DNA from 4 places in the Enterobacter cancerogenus genome. Region 1 is predicted to be linked to each of the others. Evidence: predicted binding sites of a transcription regulator. Region 1 holds the regulator's gene; each other region holds the start of a gene.
The links. The regulator PhoB, encoded in region 1, activates phosphate uptake and scavenging genes when phosphate is short. The targets are predictions, from matches to a motif close to CTGTCATAAAACTGNCNNAT.
Positions count from the first base shown of each region.

Region 2: a site for PhoB is predicted at 2,121-2,140, ahead of pstS (phosphate ABC transporter substrate-binding protein PstS). Genes of this name have one in related genera too.
Region 3: a site for PhoB is predicted at 3,531-3,550, ahead of kdgR (DNA-binding transcriptional regulator KdgR). Genes of this name have one in related genera too.
Region 4: a site for PhoB is predicted at 3,446-3,465, ahead of uvrB (excinuclease ABC subunit UvrB). Genes of this name have one in related genera too.

Region 1 covers NZ_CP077290.1:1,647,025-1,651,681, reverse strand. The annotation lists gene sbcC (exonuclease subunit SbcC) at 1-1,754, opposite strand, end outside; gene sbcD (exonuclease subunit SbcD) at 1,751-2,956, opposite strand; gene phoB (phosphate response regulator transcription factor PhoB) at 3,143-3,832, shown strand; gene phoR (phosphate regulon sensor histidine kinase PhoR) at 3,854-4,657, shown strand, end outside.
Region 2 covers NZ_CP077290.1:2,689,144-2,693,800, reverse strand. The annotation lists gene I6L58_RS12720 (fimbria/pilus outer membrane usher protein) at 1-919, shown strand, start outside; gene I6L58_RS12715 (fimbrial protein) at 929-1,981, shown strand; gene pstS (phosphate ABC transporter substrate-binding protein PstS) at 2,229-3,269, shown strand; gene pstC (phosphate ABC transporter permease PstC) at 3,398-4,357, shown strand; gene pstA (phosphate ABC transporter permease PstA) at 4,357-4,657, shown strand, end outside.
Region 3 covers NZ_CP077290.1:4,717,463-4,722,119, reverse strand. The annotation lists gene I6L58_RS22380 (DUF2627 domain-containing protein) at 25-141, opposite strand; gene I6L58_RS22375 (MBL fold metallo-hydrolase) at 667-1,656, opposite strand; gene I6L58_RS22370 (YebO family protein) at 1,679-1,969, opposite strand; gene mgrB (PhoP/PhoQ regulator MgrB) at 2,044-2,187, opposite strand; gene I6L58_RS22360 (YobH family protein) at 2,347-2,586, shown strand; gene kdgR (DNA-binding transcriptional regulator KdgR) at 2,648-3,439, opposite strand; gene I6L58_RS22350 (MFS transporter) at 3,618-4,657, shown strand, end outside.
Region 4 covers NZ_CP077290.1:1,186,851-1,191,507, reverse strand. The annotation lists gene bioB (biotin synthase BioB) at 1-572, shown strand, start outside; gene bioF (8-amino-7-oxononanoate synthase) at 569-1,726, shown strand; gene bioC (malonyl-ACP O-methyltransferase BioC) at 1,710-2,465, shown strand; gene bioD (dethiobiotin synthase) at 2,458-3,147, shown strand; gene uvrB (excinuclease ABC subunit UvrB) at 3,695-4,657, shown strand, end outside.

The DNA of each region.
Region 1 (4,657 bases):
CAGACCTCCAGCCACTCTTTAGTGAGTGCTTGCTCTTCCTGAGAGAGCGCCTGAGCTTCTTCTGTCTCGCGCTGGATCTGTTGGGTCAGGGCATTCACCTGCCCGAGCACCAGCAACCCTTCGTCTTTTAGCGCGGCAACTTCTTTGGCTAACGCGTCACGACGCAGCTGGTTGGCGCTCAGCTCCAGCGCCCGGTATTCCGTGATGGCCGGATGAGTGGTTGAACCGCAGAGCGGGCAAGGTTTGCCTGCCTGCAGATCTGCCCGCTCCGCCTCCAGTTTCTTGATGGTCTTTTCTTGTTCGCAAAGCGTAACAACATCCTGATAGTGCTGGTTTTTTTCTTTGTACTGCTGACGGCGCAGGCTCAGGGTTTCGTTAAGTGTTACCTGCTCAGCCTGCGCTTTCTGCACGCTTTGCGCATTCTGGCGCAGCCGTTTTTGCAGTGGCTGATAGCGTGCGTGTAGCGCGGTCAGGCGCTGACGGAGCGCCCGTGACTGCGCCTGCTGCTCCATTGCCGTGGTGATAGCCTCAGCCGTCAGCGTCAGCGCGCTCTCCGGCATTTCAGCCAGCTTCTGGCGCAGTTCAGCAATGCGCGCCGATTGTGCCGCAAGCTGGCTTTTATCGCGATTCAGCTGCGCGAACTGCGCCCGCCAGCCAGCAATCTCTTGTCCCCATTGGCGAAAACGATCCTGTTCGCTCAGCCATTGCGCCAGAGCCGTATGCTCTGCCTGCAGCTGCTCCCGATGGCGAAGCGCGCCGTTGCGGATACGCGAGCGCAGCGCTGCTCTGTCGAGTAAGCGAGTGTTTACTTCAGCAATGACCTGGGTCGTCTGCGCCAGGCGGGTGGTTTGCTCCTGCTGGCGCTCCCACAGCGGGCGTAGCTGGGCGGCGGGGTGAGCCAGCTGGAGCTTTGCCAGCTCAGGCGCGGCATCGGTCAGCGCCTGCTGCGCCTGCTGCTGCGAAGCGGCGGCGCGCTTCTGTTCACGAATCAGCTCGTCGCTGCGCGTCAGCCACTGGAACGCTTTCTGGTGGCTTTGCTGCTCTGCCAGCAGGGTTTTCTCTTCGTCAGTAAGCACCTGCAAACTTTGCTGCAACTGCTGCTGTTGCTCTTCGCTTAACAGCACGACGCCCGCGGCCTGCGCTTCACACTTTTCCAGCGCGCTGCGGGCGGCTTTGTGCTTCTCAAACACCATGGCCGAAATCTGCCCGTAGATCTCGGTACCGGTCAGCTCCTCCAGCAGCTCGGCGCGATCGCTCGGCTTAGCATTAAGAAACGCGGCGAATTGCCCCTGAGAGAGCAGCATTGAGCGGGTAAAGCGGCCATAGTCCAGCCCGGTGAGCGCGGCGGTTTGTTCCAGCTTATCCGTCACTTTATCGGCGAGAATTTTGCCGTCTTCGCAGCGCGCCAGCTCCACGCGCGGAGCCTGTAAGTTCCCGTCCGGCTGATTGCGCGCGCGGTTCTGGCTCCAGAACGCGCGGTAGGCGATGCCTTTGACCTCGAATTCCACCTCTGCCAGGCACTCGGCCGTGTCGCGCGTCATCAGGTCGTTTTGCGCCTGAGACACTTTTTGCAGGCGCGGCGTTTCGTGGTACAGCGCCAGACAAATGGCGTCGAGAAGGGTAGTTTTGCCTGCACCGGTGGCACCGGTAATGGCAAACAGCCCGTTGCTGGCGAAAGGCTCAGCGGTAAAATCGATTTTCCACTCGCCCTTGAGCGAGTTGAGGTTTTTCAGACGCAGGCTGAGAATTTTCATGCGCTTTCTTCCTCATCATGCAGGGTGTGCAGAGTCTGAACAAACAGCTCGTTGAGCCTTGTGCGTTTGTCATCGTCCAGCTCTTCATGCGCAAGCCGCCGCTCGAAGACCTCTTCCACCCGGAGTTCGCTAAGCGTTTCGCGCCGGGCACCTGAGAGAAGTTTCTCGCGCTGCTCGCGGCTGCGGCGTACCAGCAACACTTCGACGGGAAGATCTTCCGTCAGCGCCTGAATTTTGCGCTGCATATCGTGCAGGTAGTTGTCAGTGGTGATTTCGATATCCAGCCAGACGGGCGGGTTAAGCTCTGCGCCGCGCCACTGCTCAAGCTGGGCGGTAATGGCGGCCAGATCGCCCTTCAGTACCGCCAGCGGCTGGGTGACAGGGACTTCCAGCGGCTCAACGGCGCTGAGTTTGCCGTCGGTGAAGCTCACCAGATGCACGCATTTCGCCTTGCCCGTTTCGTCAAAACTGAGCGGAATGGGCGAGCCACAGTAGCGGATGTGTTCGCAGCCGCCAATCACCTGCGCGCGGTGAATGTGCCCAAGGGCGATGTAGTCGGCAGGCGGGAAGTTTTGCGCCGGGAAGGCGTCCAGGGTGCCGATATAGATCTCGCGAACCGCGTCACTTTTACTGGCTCCGACGGTGGTCAAATGGCCGGTGGCAATAACGGGAAGAGGTTGTTCACCGCGCAGGGTGCAGGCCTGTGCGTGCTGCTGGTGATAATAGTCGGTGATGGCCTGCAATAAATGCTTCTGCTTTTCGCTGCCGGAAAGGCCGGCCTGGCTTTGAACGATATCCCGCGGGCGTAAAAACGGGATCGGGCACAGCACTGCCCCCGGCGTGCCGTCGCGTTTGTTCAGGATCTGCGGCGCGTGCCCGGCACTCGCCACCACGGTCGTGTTGAGGAACGCCAGAATATCGCGGGATTCATTCAGCGTGGCGACGGAGTCATGGTTGCCCGCGACAATCACCAGATGACAGCCGGTTTGCTGCAGGTTGACCACAAAGCGGTTATACAACTCGCGCGCATAGCTCGGCGGCTGTCCGGTATCAAAAATATCGCCTGCCACGATAATTGCGTCGACCTCCTGCAACCGGGCCGTCTCCAGCAGCCAGTTCAGAAACGCTTCATGTTCAGCGGCGCGGCTTTTGCTGTAAAAATTTTGACCCAGATGCCAGTCCGAGGTGTGAAGTATGCGCATATCAGATCCGTGGCGAAAAAAGATGGGGGGGATTATAAACTTTCAGGGAACGGAAAATAACCGCTGTAATAAAACAACAGTTTGCCATTGATGATGGTAATGTTTTTCATAAATCTGTCATAAATCTGACGCATAATGGCGCCGAATTACAACATGTAACTTAAATAAGACAAAACAGGGCAAAGTATGGCGAGACGTATTCTGGTCGTAGAAGATGAAGCTCCGATTCGTGAAATGGTGTGCTTCGTGCTCGAACAAAACGGTTTCCAGCCGATTGAAGCGGAAGATTATGACAGTGCGGTGAATCAGCTGAATGAACCCTGGCCCGACTTGATCCTGCTGGACTGGATGCTGCCCGGCGGCTCCGGACTGCAGTTTATCAAACACATTAAACGTGAAGCGATGACCCGCGATATTCCGGTGGTTATGCTGACGGCGCGCGGTGAAGAAGAGGATCGCGTTCGCGGTCTGGAAACCGGCGCGGATGATTACATTACCAAGCCGTTCTCCCCGAAGGAGCTGGTTGCCCGCATTAAAGCCGTGATGCGCCGTATTTCGCCGATGGCGGTGGAAGAGGTGATTGAGATGCAGGGCCTGAGCCTTGACCCGACCTCGCACCGCGTCATGACCGGCGAAAATCCTCTCGACATGGGGCCGACCGAATTTAAGCTCCTGCACTTCTTTATGACCCACCCGGAGCGCGTCTACAGCCGCGAACAGTTGCTGAATAACGTCTGGGGAACTAACGTCTATGTCGAAGACCGAACGGTTGACGTCCATATTCGCCGCCTGCGTAAAGCGCTGGAACTGAGCGGCCACGATCGCATGGTGCAGACGGTCCGCGGCACGGGTTATCGTTTTTCGACCCGTTTCTGAACAATGACAGGAGTGTGACGCGTGCTGGAACGTCTGTCATGGAAAAGGCTCGTCTTTGAACTGATCTTATGCTGTATTCCGGCCTTCATTCTGGGGGCTATTTTTGGCTATCTGCCGTGGTTTTTACTGGCCGCGGTGACCGGATTGCTGATCTGGCATTTCTGGAATCTGCTGCGCCTCTCCTGGTGGCTGTGGGTGGACAGAAGTATGACCCCTCCGCCGGGAAGCGGAAGCTGGGAGCCGCTGCTGTACGGCCTGCATCAGATGCAGATGCGTAATAAAAAGCGCCGCCGCGAGCTGGGCAGCCTGATAAAACGCTTTCGCAGCGGCGCAGAATCGCTGCCGGATGCGGTTATTTTAACCACCGAAGAGGGGACCATCTTCTGGTGTAACGGCCTGGCGCAACAGCTGCTCGGCCTGCGCTGGCCGGATGACAATGGCCAGAATATCCTTAACCTTCTGCGTTATCCCGAGTTCACGCTGTACCTCAAAAAGCGTGACTTTACCCGCCCGCACGATCTGAAGCTCAACAATGGCCGTCATCTTGAGATCCGCGTGATGCCCTACAGCGATCGGCAGTGGCTGATGGTGGCGCGCGACGTGACCCAGATGCACCAGCTGGAAGGGGCGCGCCGCAACTTCTTCGCCAACGTTAGCCACGAACTGCGCACGCCGCTGACGGTGCTGCAGGGCTATCTGGAGATGATGCAGGAGCAAACGCTGGAAGGAGCACCGCGCGAGAAAGCCCTGCACACCATGCGCGAGCAGACGCACCGGATGGAAGGGCTGGTGAAGCAGCTGCTGACGCTCTCGAAAATTGAAGCG
Region 2 (4,657 bases), 1.0 Mb from region 1:
GCAAATTATGTGGAACCTGTCATGGAACTACACCGATACGGCGGGCAGCAGCGTGGGAGAGTGGCAGCATGAGGATGAAAGCGAGCATGTGATTATGCTCTCCGTCTCGTTGCCCTTATCAGACTGGTTGCCGCACAGTTACGCCAACTACAGCTACGCTCACAGCGGCCACAGCAGCCCGTCCCACCAGGTGGGGCTAAACGGCAACGTGCTCGAAGATAACAACCTGAGCTGGAACCTGCAGCAGTCATATCGCGAAAACAACGCTAACGCAGGCGGAAACGCTGGCCTGAACTGGGATGCTTCGTATGGTTCCATGAAGGCAAACTATGCCTGGAGCGATGAAAGCCAAAGCGTGAACTACGGTGTCAGCGGCGGCGTGCTGGTCCACTCTGAGGGGATCACCTTCTCCCAGGAGATGGGCGAAACCGTGGCGCTGATAAAAGCGCCGGGAGCGGCCGGGCTGTCTGTTGATAACGAAAATGGAGTAGCGACCGACTGGCGCGGTTATACAGTTAAAACGCAGCTATCGCCTTACGACGAAAACCGTATCGCGCTTGGCAATAATGACTTCACGTCCGGCAATATCGAGCTTGAGAAAAGCGTACAGCAGCTTGTGCCCACGCGCGGCGCGGTGGTTAAGGCTGAGTTTGTCACGCACATCGGCTACCGGGTTTTGTTTAACGTTGCGCTGGCCAGTGGCAAACCAGCCCCCTTCGGTGCGATGGGCACCGCAACGCTACCTACCGGCAGCGTGACGGGCATCGTGGGCGATGGGGGTGAACTCTACCTTGCAGGGATGCCGGAAACCGGTCAGTTCACCCTCACCCTGAGCGACGGCAAGATCTGCCGGGCCGATTACGTCATCCACCAGCAACCCGATTTTGGGCTTGTGCAGCTTCCCGTCATTTGTCGATAAAGGATAAAAATGAAATCACGCTTCTGGCTTTTAGCCCTTTTTTTTGCCGCTTTTTTTGCGCGGTCCGCGCCGACGGGGTACTGCGTGCCGGATAACGGCGTTTACCACAATAATTTCCAGTTCAATAAACAGCTCAGTTGGACTTCAAGTTCTGTCGGAATGATCGAAGACATCATGATCGATAACGGGACACTGTCATTTAAAGGCACGTGCTACTGTCTGACGGGAAAAGACGAGACCTATAAATATGCCTATATCACCAGTATCGTTAATCCTTCCTTAAAGCCTACTGCCATTAGACGAAACGTGCATTTTTACGATCTCAACGCCCAGCTTGATATTGGCCTGATTGTTTACGTTCTTGGAAAAGGCTACGTGTCAGTGCCCTTCGATCATATGCCTAATGACACGGGGGGGCACTACGGATGCCATGACGGCATCAGTTCAGCCACCACCTTTTACAGCGGCGGCTCTGGTGTTATCTATTTATACGTCAAAAGGCATTTTACGGGCGTCGTCAATATACCGAGAACGGTTATGGCTAATATCTATGCCACTATCGATCCTGTTACTGTTTCGCATGAAGTGATTTCTGACGTGATCGTTGAGGGGTCGTTAACGGTTCCGCAAACCTGTGAAATAGACGAAGGCCAGACGATTATGTTTGATTTCAAAAAAATCCTCGCCTCCGAGTTTCCCTCTGTAAAAGGCGAGGCGTTGAAGCGGCATAAGATCACGCGGAAAGTGAATATTAAATGCTCAAATATGTTTACTCTCGACCTACTCGGGGCCACGATACAGGCCTCTGGCTCAAGCCCGGATGGCACCATGGTTGCGACAAATAATCCGGATGTCGGCATTAAGATTTACGATAAGCGGGACAAAGAAGTGAACGTTAACGGCGGGGAACTTGCGGCTGAAACGACGCAATCCCCCGAGACACTGGGTGATATGCAGGGCACGCTCACTTTTTCAGGTGCGCCAGCCAGCGCCACCGGGGCCAAACCTCAGCCGGGGCCGTTCTCAGCAACGGCGACGCTCACGATAGAAATCATCAACTGATGTCTCAACGGCTGTTTATGACAGCCGTTGTCATATTTGCCCTCTCAGCGTTACCGTCTCTCAAAAAAATATGACAAAAAAATGACCGCGCCATGAATTAATACTGTTATTTTTCATCGTGTTAAACATTCATTTTTCATTGTCATAAAACTGTCATATTTCGTACATTTATCTGTCACCTGTTTGTCCTATTTTGCTCATCGTAGCCACTTAAACAATGATTTACGAAATCCTTGCAGGAGACATTATGAAAGTTATGCGTACCACTGTCGCAACTGTTGTCGCCGCGACCTTATCTCTGAGCGCTTTCTCTGCCTTTGCAGCAGCAAGCCTGACAGGCGCGGGTGCAACCTTCCCTGCGCCGGTGTATGCCAAATGGGCGGATACCTACCAGAAAGAAACCGGCAACAAGGTTAACTATCAGGGTATCGGCTCCTCCGGTGGCGTAAAACAAATTACCGCAAACACCGTCGATTTCGGCGCGTCCGATGCTCCGCTGTCTGATGACAAGCTGGCGCAGGAAGGCCTGTTCCAGTTCCCGACCGTGATTGGCGGCGTGGTGCTGGCGGTGAATATCCCGGGCCTGAAGTCTGGCGAGCTGGTGCTGGACGGTAAAACCCTGGGTGATATCTACCTTGGCAAAATCAAAAAATGGGATGACGAAGCCATCACCAAACTGAACCCGGGCGTAAAACTGCCTTCGCAGAACATCGCCGTGGTGCGTCGTGCTGACGGTTCCGGTACCTCCTTCGTCTTCACCAGCTACCTGGCGAAAGTGAACGAAGAGTGGAAATCGAAAGTCGGTTCTGGCTCTACCGTTAACTGGCCAACCGGTCTGGGCGGCAAAGGTAACGACGGTATCGCCGCGTTCGTCCAGCGTCTGCCGGGCTCCATCGGTTACGTAGAGTACGCTTACGCGAAGCAGAATAACCTGGCCTATACCAAACTGATGTCTGCGGACGGCAAACCGGTTAGCCCGACCGAAGAGAACTTCGCTAACGCCGCGAAAGGCGCTGACTGGAGCAAATCCTTCGCTCAGGATCTGACGAACCAGAAAGGCGATGACGCCTGGCCAATCACCTCTACCACCTTCATTCTGGTCCACAAAGAGCAGAAGAAACCTGAGCAGGGTGCTGAAGTGCTGAAGTTCTTCGACTGGGCATACAAAAACGGCGGCAAACAGGCGAACGATCTGGATTACGCCAGCCTGCCGGACAGCGTGGTTGAGCAGATTCGGGCTGCATGGAAAACCAACGTGAAAGACAGCAGCGGTAAAGCGCTGTACTAACAGGATATTTTTGACGAAGATGGCGGGTGGCGCTAACGCTATCCCGTCCTACGGCTCCACCTGTAGGCCCGGTAAGCGTTAGCGCCACCGGGCATATTCGTAAGACGTTTCAAACAGAAGAGTAATTTATGGCTGCAACCAAGCCTGTATTTAACCCTCCGGGTAAAAAAGGTGACATGATTTTCAGCGCGCTGGTCAGACTGGCTGCGCTGATTGTGCTATTGCTGCTGGGCGGCATTATCGTGTCTCTGATTTTCTCCTCATGGCCGAGCATCCAGAAATTCGGTTTCTCCTTCCTGTGGACCAAAGAGTGGGATGCGCCAAACGACATCTACGGTGCGCTGGTGCCGATTTACGGCACGCTGGTGACCTCGTTTATCGCCCTGCTGATTGCGGTTCCGGTGAGTTTTGGTATCGCCCTGTTCCTGACGGAGCTGGCGCCAGGCTGGCTGCGTCGTCCGCTGGGTATCGCCATTGAACTGCTGGCCGCGATCCCCAGTATCGTGTACGGCATGTGGGGCCTGTTTATCTTTGCGCCGCTGTTCGCGACCTACTTCCAGGAGCCGGTCGGCAACGTTCTCTCCACCATCCCGTTTGTTGGTGCCCTGTTCGCTGGCCCGGCATTTGGTATCGGTATTCTGGCGGCAGGCGTGATCCTCGCCATCATGATTATTCCGTACATTGCGGCGGTGATGCGCGATGTCTTCGAGCAAACCCCGGTGATGATGAAAGAGTCGGCCTACGGCATCGGCTGCACCACCTGGGAAGTCATCTGGCGCATCGTTCTTCCGTTCACCAAAAATGGTGTCATCGGCGGTATTATGCTGGGCCTGGGCCGCGCGCTGGGTGAAACCATGGCGGTCACCTTTATTATCGGTAACACCTACCAGCTCGACAGCGTATCGCTGTTCATGCCAGGTAACAGCATTACCTCTGCGCTGGCAAACGAATTCGCCGAAGCCGAATCCGGGCTGCACGTGGCGGCGCTGATGGAGCTGGGGCTGATCCTGTTTGTTATCACCTTCATCGTTCTGGCGATTTCCAAGCTGATGATTATGCGTCTCGCTAAAAATGAGGGGGCACGCTAATGGCAACGCTCGAAATGCAAAGCAGCCCAGCGCTGGCAGAATCCCGCCGCAAAATGCAGGCGAAGCGCCGCTTCAAAAACCGCATTGCGCTGACGCTCTCCATGGCGACGATGGCGTTCGGCCTGTTCTGGCTGATCTGGATCCTGATGTCGACCATTACCCGCGGCATCGACGGCATGTCTCTGGCGTTGTTTACCGAAATGACGCCGCCGCCCAATACGGCGGGCGGTGGTCTGGCAAACGCCCTGGCGGGCAGCGGCCTGCTGATCCTCTGGGCGACGGTCTTTGGTACGCCGCTGG
Region 3 (4,657 bases), 1.8 Mb from region 1:
GAGTGTTTTCTTTGCCCGCGGGCATTACCTAGATAAAACTGAGACATTACTGCATGAGGCACTAATATAAGGTTCGGCAGAGAAGCGGTATTCAACGACAACGTGTTTACTCAGGACTTCTATACTGAAAATGCCACACATAAACAGAACTGTACCTCGTTTGACCCAAACCGTGTTATCACATACAACGTTTAATATGGCAAGCCATTTTTAAACGCGTCTCGATCCGCCGCACAAATTCTGGCTCTGTCCCTGGCCATTCTGCAAAAATATGCGTCCGGCTATGGACAATGTTGCCAGCCTATACTACCGCGCCGTTGTATTCACAACCGCTGTAACCAAAGACTTTTTTAACATAGTTCACGCGTTTCGATACGTCCAGATTTCAGCCTGTTTTTCTTCATTGCAATGATTGAGTTAGAACATATTGTGAAAAGTTATGCCGAAATGATTGCAACGTACCTGAAAAGTTACATTTTAAAAACAGCTTTAATTGCCTTTGGCAAACTGTATTAAAAACCACCGTTTAATAAAAATACGTTGCACTAAAATAATGAAATATTTATGACGCTGCATCAAAAGAAGGCAAGCAAAACGTTTCGATATAATTAAAACATTCCCGGGCGATGCTCCATACCGAATATAGATAACGAACCGGCGCACGCTTTATACGGATAAATATTCGCCAATTTTCAGTATCCTGAATGAATTATTAACGGGTGCTACATTATCAAGCGCCCTTCGTAACGCCTGCACGGGTTCATCAAGAGATTCATCGGCCAGTTCGAACACGCCCCAATGAATGGGAAAAGCAGTCGGACACCCGAGGCCTTGCCACAGCGCCACGGCAGAATGGGGGTTCATATGGTGCACTGCCATGAACCATTCGGGTGCATATGCGCCAATCGGCAGTGCGGCAAAATCAATTGCGCCAAGCCGCTCCGGGATTAACAGCAGTTCCGGCGAATACCCGGTATCCCCGCTAAACCAGAACCGATGCTGTCGCCCCTCGACAACCCAGCCGCACCATAATGAACGATTACGATTCCACGGCGTGCGCATGCTCCAGTGCTGCGCCGGTACGGCGGTCAGGGTTATTCCCTGCCAGTTGGCGTTCTGCCACCAGTCGAGTTCAACCACATTTTTTGCCCCCCGCCTGAGGAACCAGTCCCCCAGGCCCAGAGGGACAAATACGATCAGGCCCGGAAAGCGCCGCAAGAGCTTTCGCACCGTTGCGGCATCAAGATGATCATAATGATTATGGGAAATCAGCAACGCATCCAGTGTCGGAAGGCTTTCGACGGTGATAGCGGGCGGGGTTTTTCGCTGTGGTCCAAGAAAGGGCACGGGTGATGCGCGATGGGAAAAAACCGGATCGGTCAGGAGGTACTTGCCGTCCATGCGCAATAACACGCTGGCATGCCCAAGCCACCATGCCCCATCCTCCGGGCGTGCGTTGAGTTCAACAGGCTGCCACCAGGTCTGGATAAAGGCGTCGTATCCAGAAGACGGGGGCTTCGGCAGGCCAGCGGCTTTACGCTCTTTCTGCCAGCGATCGACATCGCCGGGCTGATGTCCTGTGGAATGGGTATTGCGAAAACCATCCGGCGTGTGGTGTTTCAGGGAGGGGTCATACCAGGGATTTTTCCAGACCACGGCCACCTCCCATCATTGCAATCTAGCGTTCGGCCACCAGACGAATGAAATCGTCTTCATCGTCTTTAGCGTCTGGCGCACTCTCTTTCACTACCGCTTTCTCTTCAGGCTCGTTGGCTTCACACAAACGACGCAGCAGCGCATTCTGACGCTTTTGCAGATCGAGCATCGCTTCCAGCAGTTCAATCTGCTCGTTAGTCCGGGAGCTGGCACGGTTGACGAAAAACCATATGACAAGCCCTACCACCATAACAATCAACGAGATTGCCAGGGACGCCAAGCTTAGCAGCCCTGAATTCAGTAACTCACCCATTTCACCACCTCAATAAAAACGGCTATTTTACCACTGGCGCGAAGGAAGGGCATCACATTGAGAAAAAATGCGGTCTACCACGGGATAAACTTATTGATTGCGCAAACGCCGCTAAAAAACTGTACATCCTGATCGCACATCACATTGATAGTCTGCGTCCACAATACGACGCATGCTATCAGCACAATAATCAGAATCACCCAGCGTATTTTTTTCACTCCACACTCCGTCTTATGACCGTATGTTACCAGGTTAGCACGCTAATCTTAAACAGCGGCTAACTGTAACCGCATCAAATCCTTTTCGGAATAGTTCACTTGTTTCACACCGTAAACCGTTTAGGCTTAGTGCATGACAACAAAGATAAAGAGGTAATGATGCATTTTATCATTCGAACAACTATTGCACTGGCCGTTGTGTGGATTGGCCTTTTATTAACCGGATATGGTGTGCTTGTGGGGAGCACCGAAAATGCAGCGGGATTAGGCATTCAGTGTAAGTACGTCACGGCACAGGGTATGAGTACCGCCCAGTATCTGCACTCCGACAGCGGTATCATTGGATTAACCAACTGCCCGGTACTGCGTAAAACGTCCGTGGTCATCGATAACGGCTAACCGTTTAACAGTATAAAAAAAACGCCGCAGACGATGCGGCGTTTTTTATGCCTGACAGCAATCAGAACGGGTAGTCGTTGTAACCCATCTGCTCAGAGATTTTACGCGCCGCAGTGTGCAGGATAGCAACATATTCATGCAGGCGTTCTTCCGAGAAGCGCAGCGTCGGGAATGAGATACTCAGGCCCGCAATCACGACGCCAAAGCGATCAAAAACAGGTACGCCAATGCAGCGCAGCCCCTCTTCCTGCTCTTCGTTATCTTCCCCGTAGCCCTGCTCGCGAACGGTATCGAGTACCTTAAGCAGCTCATCGGTACTGGTGATGGTGCGGTTGGTGCTGCGTTTATACTCCACGCCGTCCAGAATTTGCGTCACCTCTTCGCGATCGCGCCAGGCCAGCAGCACTTTACCGATTGCCGTACTGTACAGCGGGTTACGACGTCCGATACGCGAGTACATACGTAGGTTATACATCGAGTCGATTTTGTGGATGTAAACGATACTGTCTTCATCCAGCGCGCCCAGGTGGACCGTCTCTTTCGTCAGGCGTGACAGTTCACGCATCTGAATATCTGCGCTGCGAATAAGATCCACGTTTTGTAACGCGCGGGCACCCAGCTCGAACAGCTTCAGCGTGAGAGAGTATTTCTCAGACTCGCCTTCCTGAGCGACATAGCCCAAAGACTTCATGGTCTGCAAAAAGCGATAAACGGTGCTTTTCGACATCATCACGCGCTGCGACAATTCTGTAATACCAATTTCACGCTCTTCTCCGAGCGCCTGCAAGATGCCAAACACCTTCAGCACGGAAGAAACAGAATCTGGCTGCTTATCCAAATCTGCGATTGCCATTTATCACCTCATACAGAGTGTTTTATAAAAATCAGAACCGGTTTTTATTATAAATTCGAGTCATGCTGCCTGCAATCAATCTGCGTTTACTTCGTTACAAATCTGCGACATAAAACCGAAATAACGATGCTAAAATAGTTACCCTGAGAATAATTTCATCCTGAGCATTTCATTTCCCATGGAAAAACACGCTTCCGATGGCCTGCCGTTGCCCCAGCGGTATGGTGCTATCGCCACCATTATTATTGGTATTTCGATGGCCGTCCTCGACGGCGCGATTGCCAACGTCGCATTGCCCACAATCGCCAGCGACCTCAACGCCTCTCCTGCCAGCTCCATCTGGATTGTGAATGCGTATCAAATCGCGATTGTGATCTCCTTACTTTCGCTCTCTTTTCTGGGGGATATGTTTGGCTACCGGCGGGTCTATCAGTGTGGCCTGGTGGTCTTCACGCTGACCTCGCTTTTTTGCGCCCTGTCGGACTCACTGCATACCCTGACGCTGGCCCGTATTGCTCAGGGCTTCGGCGGCGCGGCTCTGATGAGCGTGAATACGGCATTGATACGGCTTATCTATCCCCAGCGCCAGCTAGGCCGGGGGATGGGCATCAACTCGTTTATTGTGGCGGTTTCCTCGGCGGCAGGCCCCACGATTGCTGCCGCGATCCTGTCTGTTGCTTCATGGCAGTGGCTTTTTGCGATAAATGTGCCGCTCGGGATTGTGGCTATTTTCTTCGCCCTGCGTTATCTCCCGGCTAATGGCCCCAAAAGCAACAAGCCGCGCTTCGACTTACCCAGCGCGGTGATGAATGCGCTAACCTTCGGTCTACTTATCACGGCCCTGAGTGGCTTCGCGCAAGGGCAATCTCTGACGCTTATCGCAGCAGAAGTCGCCGCCATGCTGATCGTGGGTTTCTTCTTTGTCCGTCGTCAGCTGGCGCTGCCGGTGCCGTTGCTGCCGGTAGACCTGCTGCGTATTCCGCTGTTTTCGCTTTCTATTTGCACCTCAATCTGTTCGTTTTGCGCCCAGATGCTGGCGCTGGTCGCGTTGCCGTTCTTTTTGCAGAGCATCGTGGGTCGTTCCGAGGTGGAGACAGGGCTGCTGCTGACGCCATGGCCGCTGGCAACCATGGTGATGGCCCCGCTGGCAGGCTATTTAATTGAACGGGTCCATGCGGGGCTGCTGGGTGCGTTAGGGCTGGTAGTGATGGCGAGCGG
Region 4 (4,657 bases), 460 kb from region 1:
CGCCGGAGTTTTATGGCAACATCATCACCACGCGCACCTATCAGGAGCGACTGGATACCCTGGACAAGGTGCGTGATGCGGGCATCAAAGTGTGCTCGGGCGGGATCGTGGGGCTGGGCGAGACGGTGAAAGATCGTGCCGGCCTGCTGCTCCAGCTTGCTAACCTGCCGACACCGCCGGAAAGCGTGCCGATCAACATGCTGGTGAAGGTGAAAGGGACGCCGCTGGCGGATAACGACGACGTGGACGCCTTTGATTTTATTCGCACCATCGCCGTTGCGCGCATCATGATGCCGACCTCGTACGTGCGCCTCTCGGCGGGACGCGAGCAGATGAACGAGCAGACGCAGGCGATGTGCTTTATGGCCGGCGCCAACTCCATTTTCTACGGCTGCAAGCTGCTGACCACGCCAAACCCGGAAGAGGACAAAGACGTCCAGCTGTTCCGCAAACTCGGCCTGAGATCGCATCAGACCGAGGTGCTGACGGGGGATAACGAACAGCAGCAGATGCTGGAGCGGCAGATTTTCAACGCCGACACGGAACAGTTTTACAACGCGGCCTCAGTATGACCTGGCAGGCACGTATCCAGTCCGCGCTCGACGAGCGTCGGGCGGCGGAGGCGTTGCGCGTGCGCTGCGTGGTGGAGAACGGCGCAGGCCGTTTTCTCACGCGTGATAACCAACGCTTTTGCAATTTTTCCAGCAATGATTATCTCGGCCTCAGCCAGCACCCACACGTCATCCGCGCGTGGCAACGCGGGGCGGAGCGATACGGTGTGGGCAGCGGCGGTTCGGGCCACGTCAGCGGCTACACCACGGCGCATCAGACGCTGGAAGCGGAGCTGGCCGACTGGCTGGGCTACCCGCGTGCGCTGCTGTTTATCTCTGGCTTTGCCGCGAATCAGGCGGTGATTGCGGCAATGACGGGCAAAGAGGATCGGATTGTCGCCGACCGCCTAAGCCACGCCTCGCTGCTGGAGGCGGCGGGGTTAAGCCCGGCGCAGTTGCGACGCTTTACGCATAACGACGTCGGGCACCTCCACGCCCTGCTTCAGAAACCTTGCGCCGGCCAGCAGCTGGTGGTCACGGAAGGGGTGTTTAGCATGGACGGTGACAGCGCACCGCTGCGCGCCCTGCATGACGCGGCCCGGAAGCATAACGCCTGGCTACTGGTCGACGATGCCCACGGCATCGCGGTAATGGGCGATGAGGGGCGCGGAAGCGCATATCAACAGCGCGTCAGGCCGGAACTGCTGATCGTGACGTTTGGCAAAGGCTTCGGCGTGAGCGGGGCGGCGGTGCTGTGCAGCGATCCGGTGGCGGATTATTTCTTACAGTTTGCCCGGCACCTGATCTACAGCACCAGCATGCCTCCGGCACAGGCCGTGGCGTTATCGGCATCGCTGTCGGTGATCCGGTGCGCGGAAGGGGCGGAGCGCAGGCAGCGTCTGGCTGAACATATTGCGCGTTTTCGCCGGGGTTTAGGCTCGCTTCCCTACAGGATAGCCGAGTCTCAAAGCGCCATTCAGCCGGTGATCGTGGGGGAAAACAGCCGGGCGCTGAGCCTGGCGCAGACGCTGCGCGATCGCGGAATGTGGGTCACCGCCATTCGGCCTCCCACCGTTCCGCCGGGCACCGCGCGGTTGCGCTTAACCCTCACGGCGGCCCACGAGTCGCAGGATATCGACGCACTGCTGGAGGCGCTCGATGACGCCAGTCAATAAGCAGGCCATCGCCGCCGCGTTTGGCCGGGCGGCGCAAAGCTACTCGCAGCACGACGAACTGCAGCGCCAGAGCGCACAAGGGCTGCTGGCCGCGCTGGGAGGCGGTCAATTTGCGCAGGTCCTGGATGCGGGATGCGGGCCGGGCGCGAACAGCCGCTACTGGCGGCAGTCGGGAAGCACGGTGACAGCGCTCGATCTTTCGGAGCAGATGCTCAACGAGGCGCGCCAGCAGCAGTCGGCTGACCGCTATCTGGTTGCCGATATTGAAGCCATCGCGCTGCCTGACGGGCAATTCGACCTGGTCTGGAGCCATCTGGCGGTGCAGTGGTGTAGCAGCCTGCCGCACGCGCTGGGGGAGCTTTATCGCGTGGCGAAACCAGGCGGCAAGGTGGCGTTTACCACCCTGCTCGACAGTTCTCTGCCGGAGCTTAATCAGGCCTGGAAAGCCGTGGACGATCGTCCGCACGCTAACCGCTTCCTGTCGCACGACGAGGTGCTGAGGGCGCTGGCAGGCTGGCGTTACCGAAGCAGGGTACAAACGGTCACGTTGGACTTCCGCGATGCCCTCAGCGCCATGCGCTCACTCAAGGGCATTGGCGCAACGCACCTGCACGCCGGGCGCGAGCAAAAACCGCTCACGCGCGGTCAGTTGCAGCGCCTGGGGCTGGCGTGGCCACAGCAGCGGGGCGCGTTCCCGCTCTCTTATCAACTTTTTCATGGGATTATCGAACGTGACTGAACGCTATTTTGTGACCGGTACGGATACGGAAGTGGGCAAAACGGTTGCCAGCGCGGCACTGCTGCAGGCTGCCCGTCGGCTGGGAAAAAAGACCGCGGGGTTTAAGCCTGTGGCCTCCGGCAGCGAGATGACGCCGGAAGGCCTGCGTAACACCGACGCGCTGGCGCTCCAGCGTAACAGCAGTATCGACCTGGCCTATGCGGCGGTGAATCCCTATACCTTCGCGGAGCCAACCTCACCGCACATCATCAGCGCGGACGAGGGGCGTCCGATTGCGTTTGACGTACTCTCGGCCGGGCTGCGTGCCCTGGAAGAACAGGCGGACTGGGTGCTGGTGGAAGGGGCGGGCGGCTGGTTTACGCCACTCTCAGAGCAGCAAACTTTTGCCGACTGGGTTGAGGCTGAGCGGTTGCCGGTAATTCTGGTGGTCGGCGTTAAGCTTGGCTGTATCAACCACGCGGTGTTGACCGCGCAGGCCGTGCAGCAGGCAGGCCTGCGTCTGGCTGGCTGGATCGCGAACGATGTGGTCGCACCGGGCAAACGTCATCCGGAGTATCTGGCAACGCTTAAGCGAATGCTGCCCGCGCCGCTTCTGGGGGAGATCCCGTGGCTCAGCGGCAACGCAGAAAATGCTGAAACCGGGAAATACCTTGACCTTAGCGCATTGCAGAAATGTGATTAAGATCTCGCCAGTCCATAAGGATAAACCTCGCGCTTGCGCGTCAAAAAAGGGTGATAAAATTTTTTTGCAGCCGCTTCGTGGGAAAAACCGGGACGTTGCCGAGCGGCGGTCTGTATGGGCTGCACGCAGTTATCCACTATTCCTGTGGATAACCTTGTGTATGAGAGTTAGAAAACACGCGATAAGCGAGAGAATACGCGGCTTAAGCCTGAATTGATGCGAAACGCGGCTTTCGGAAATATCCTCTGTTAATCAACTTGTTAGATAAAAGCAATTGCCGTCACTAAACTGTCATCCACTGCCATAAAACTTTCATTACGTAGCTTGACAAATGTTAAAAAAGGAAAATTTTTGGGGATAACCGCGAACGCTGGTGTTTTATCTCGTCCCTGTCGAAATTTCGACCGGGTTTACGCTCATCATCCGGCTGCTATGCTAAATATCCTGACATGCTACTGGTTTTTCATCCAGTGTTTTTTACTGGCAATCCTGGCAACAAGGAGTAAAATTACACGTCTGCCGCTAAATCCGTCATCAGGTCGTTGCCATGAGTAAACCGTTCAAATTGAATTCCGCTTTCCGTCCATCGGGGGATCAGCCTGAGGCGATTCGCCGCCTGGAAGAGGGGCTGGAAGATGGGCTTGCACACCAGACGCTGCTGGGGGTGACCGGCTCGGGTAAAACCTTTACCGTCGCCAACGTGATTGCCGACCTGCAGCGCCCAACCATGGTGCTGGCACCCAACAAAACCCTCGCGGCACAGCTTTACGGCGAGATGAAAGAGTTCTTCCCGGAAAACGCGGTGGAGTATTTCGTCTCTTACTACGATTACTACCAGCCGGAAGCCTACGTTCCCAGCTCTGACACCTTTATCGAAAAAGATGCCTCAGTGAACGAACACATCGAACAGATGCGTCTGTCGGCCACCAAAGCGCTGCTTGAGCGGCGTGATGTGGTGGTGGTCGCGTCGGTCTCGGCCATCTACGGCCTGGGCGACCCGGATCTGTACCTGAAGATGATGCTTCACCTCACGGTGGGGATGATTATCGACCAGCGTGCGATCCTGCGCCGCCTGGCAGAGCTGCAGTACACCCGCAACGACCAGGCTTTCCAGCGCGGCACGTTCCGCGTGCGCGGCGAGGTAATTGATATCTTCCCGGCGGAATCGGACGACATGGCCCTGCGCGTGGAGCTGTTCGACGAAGAGGTTGAGCGGCTGTCGCTGTTCGACCCGCTGACGGGGCACATTGAATCAGTAATCCAGCGCTTTACCGTCTACCCTAAAACGCACTACGTCACGCCGCGCGAGCGTATCGTGCAGGCGATGGAAGATATCAAGGTCGAGCTGGCAGACCGCCGTAAGGTGCTGCTGGCGAACAATAAGCTGCTCGAAGAGCAGCGTTTAAGCCAGCGAACCCAGTTTGACCTGGAGATGATGAACGAGCTGGGCTACTGCTCAGGCATCGAAAACTACTCGCGCTACCTCTCCGGGCGCGGGCCGGGCGAAGCA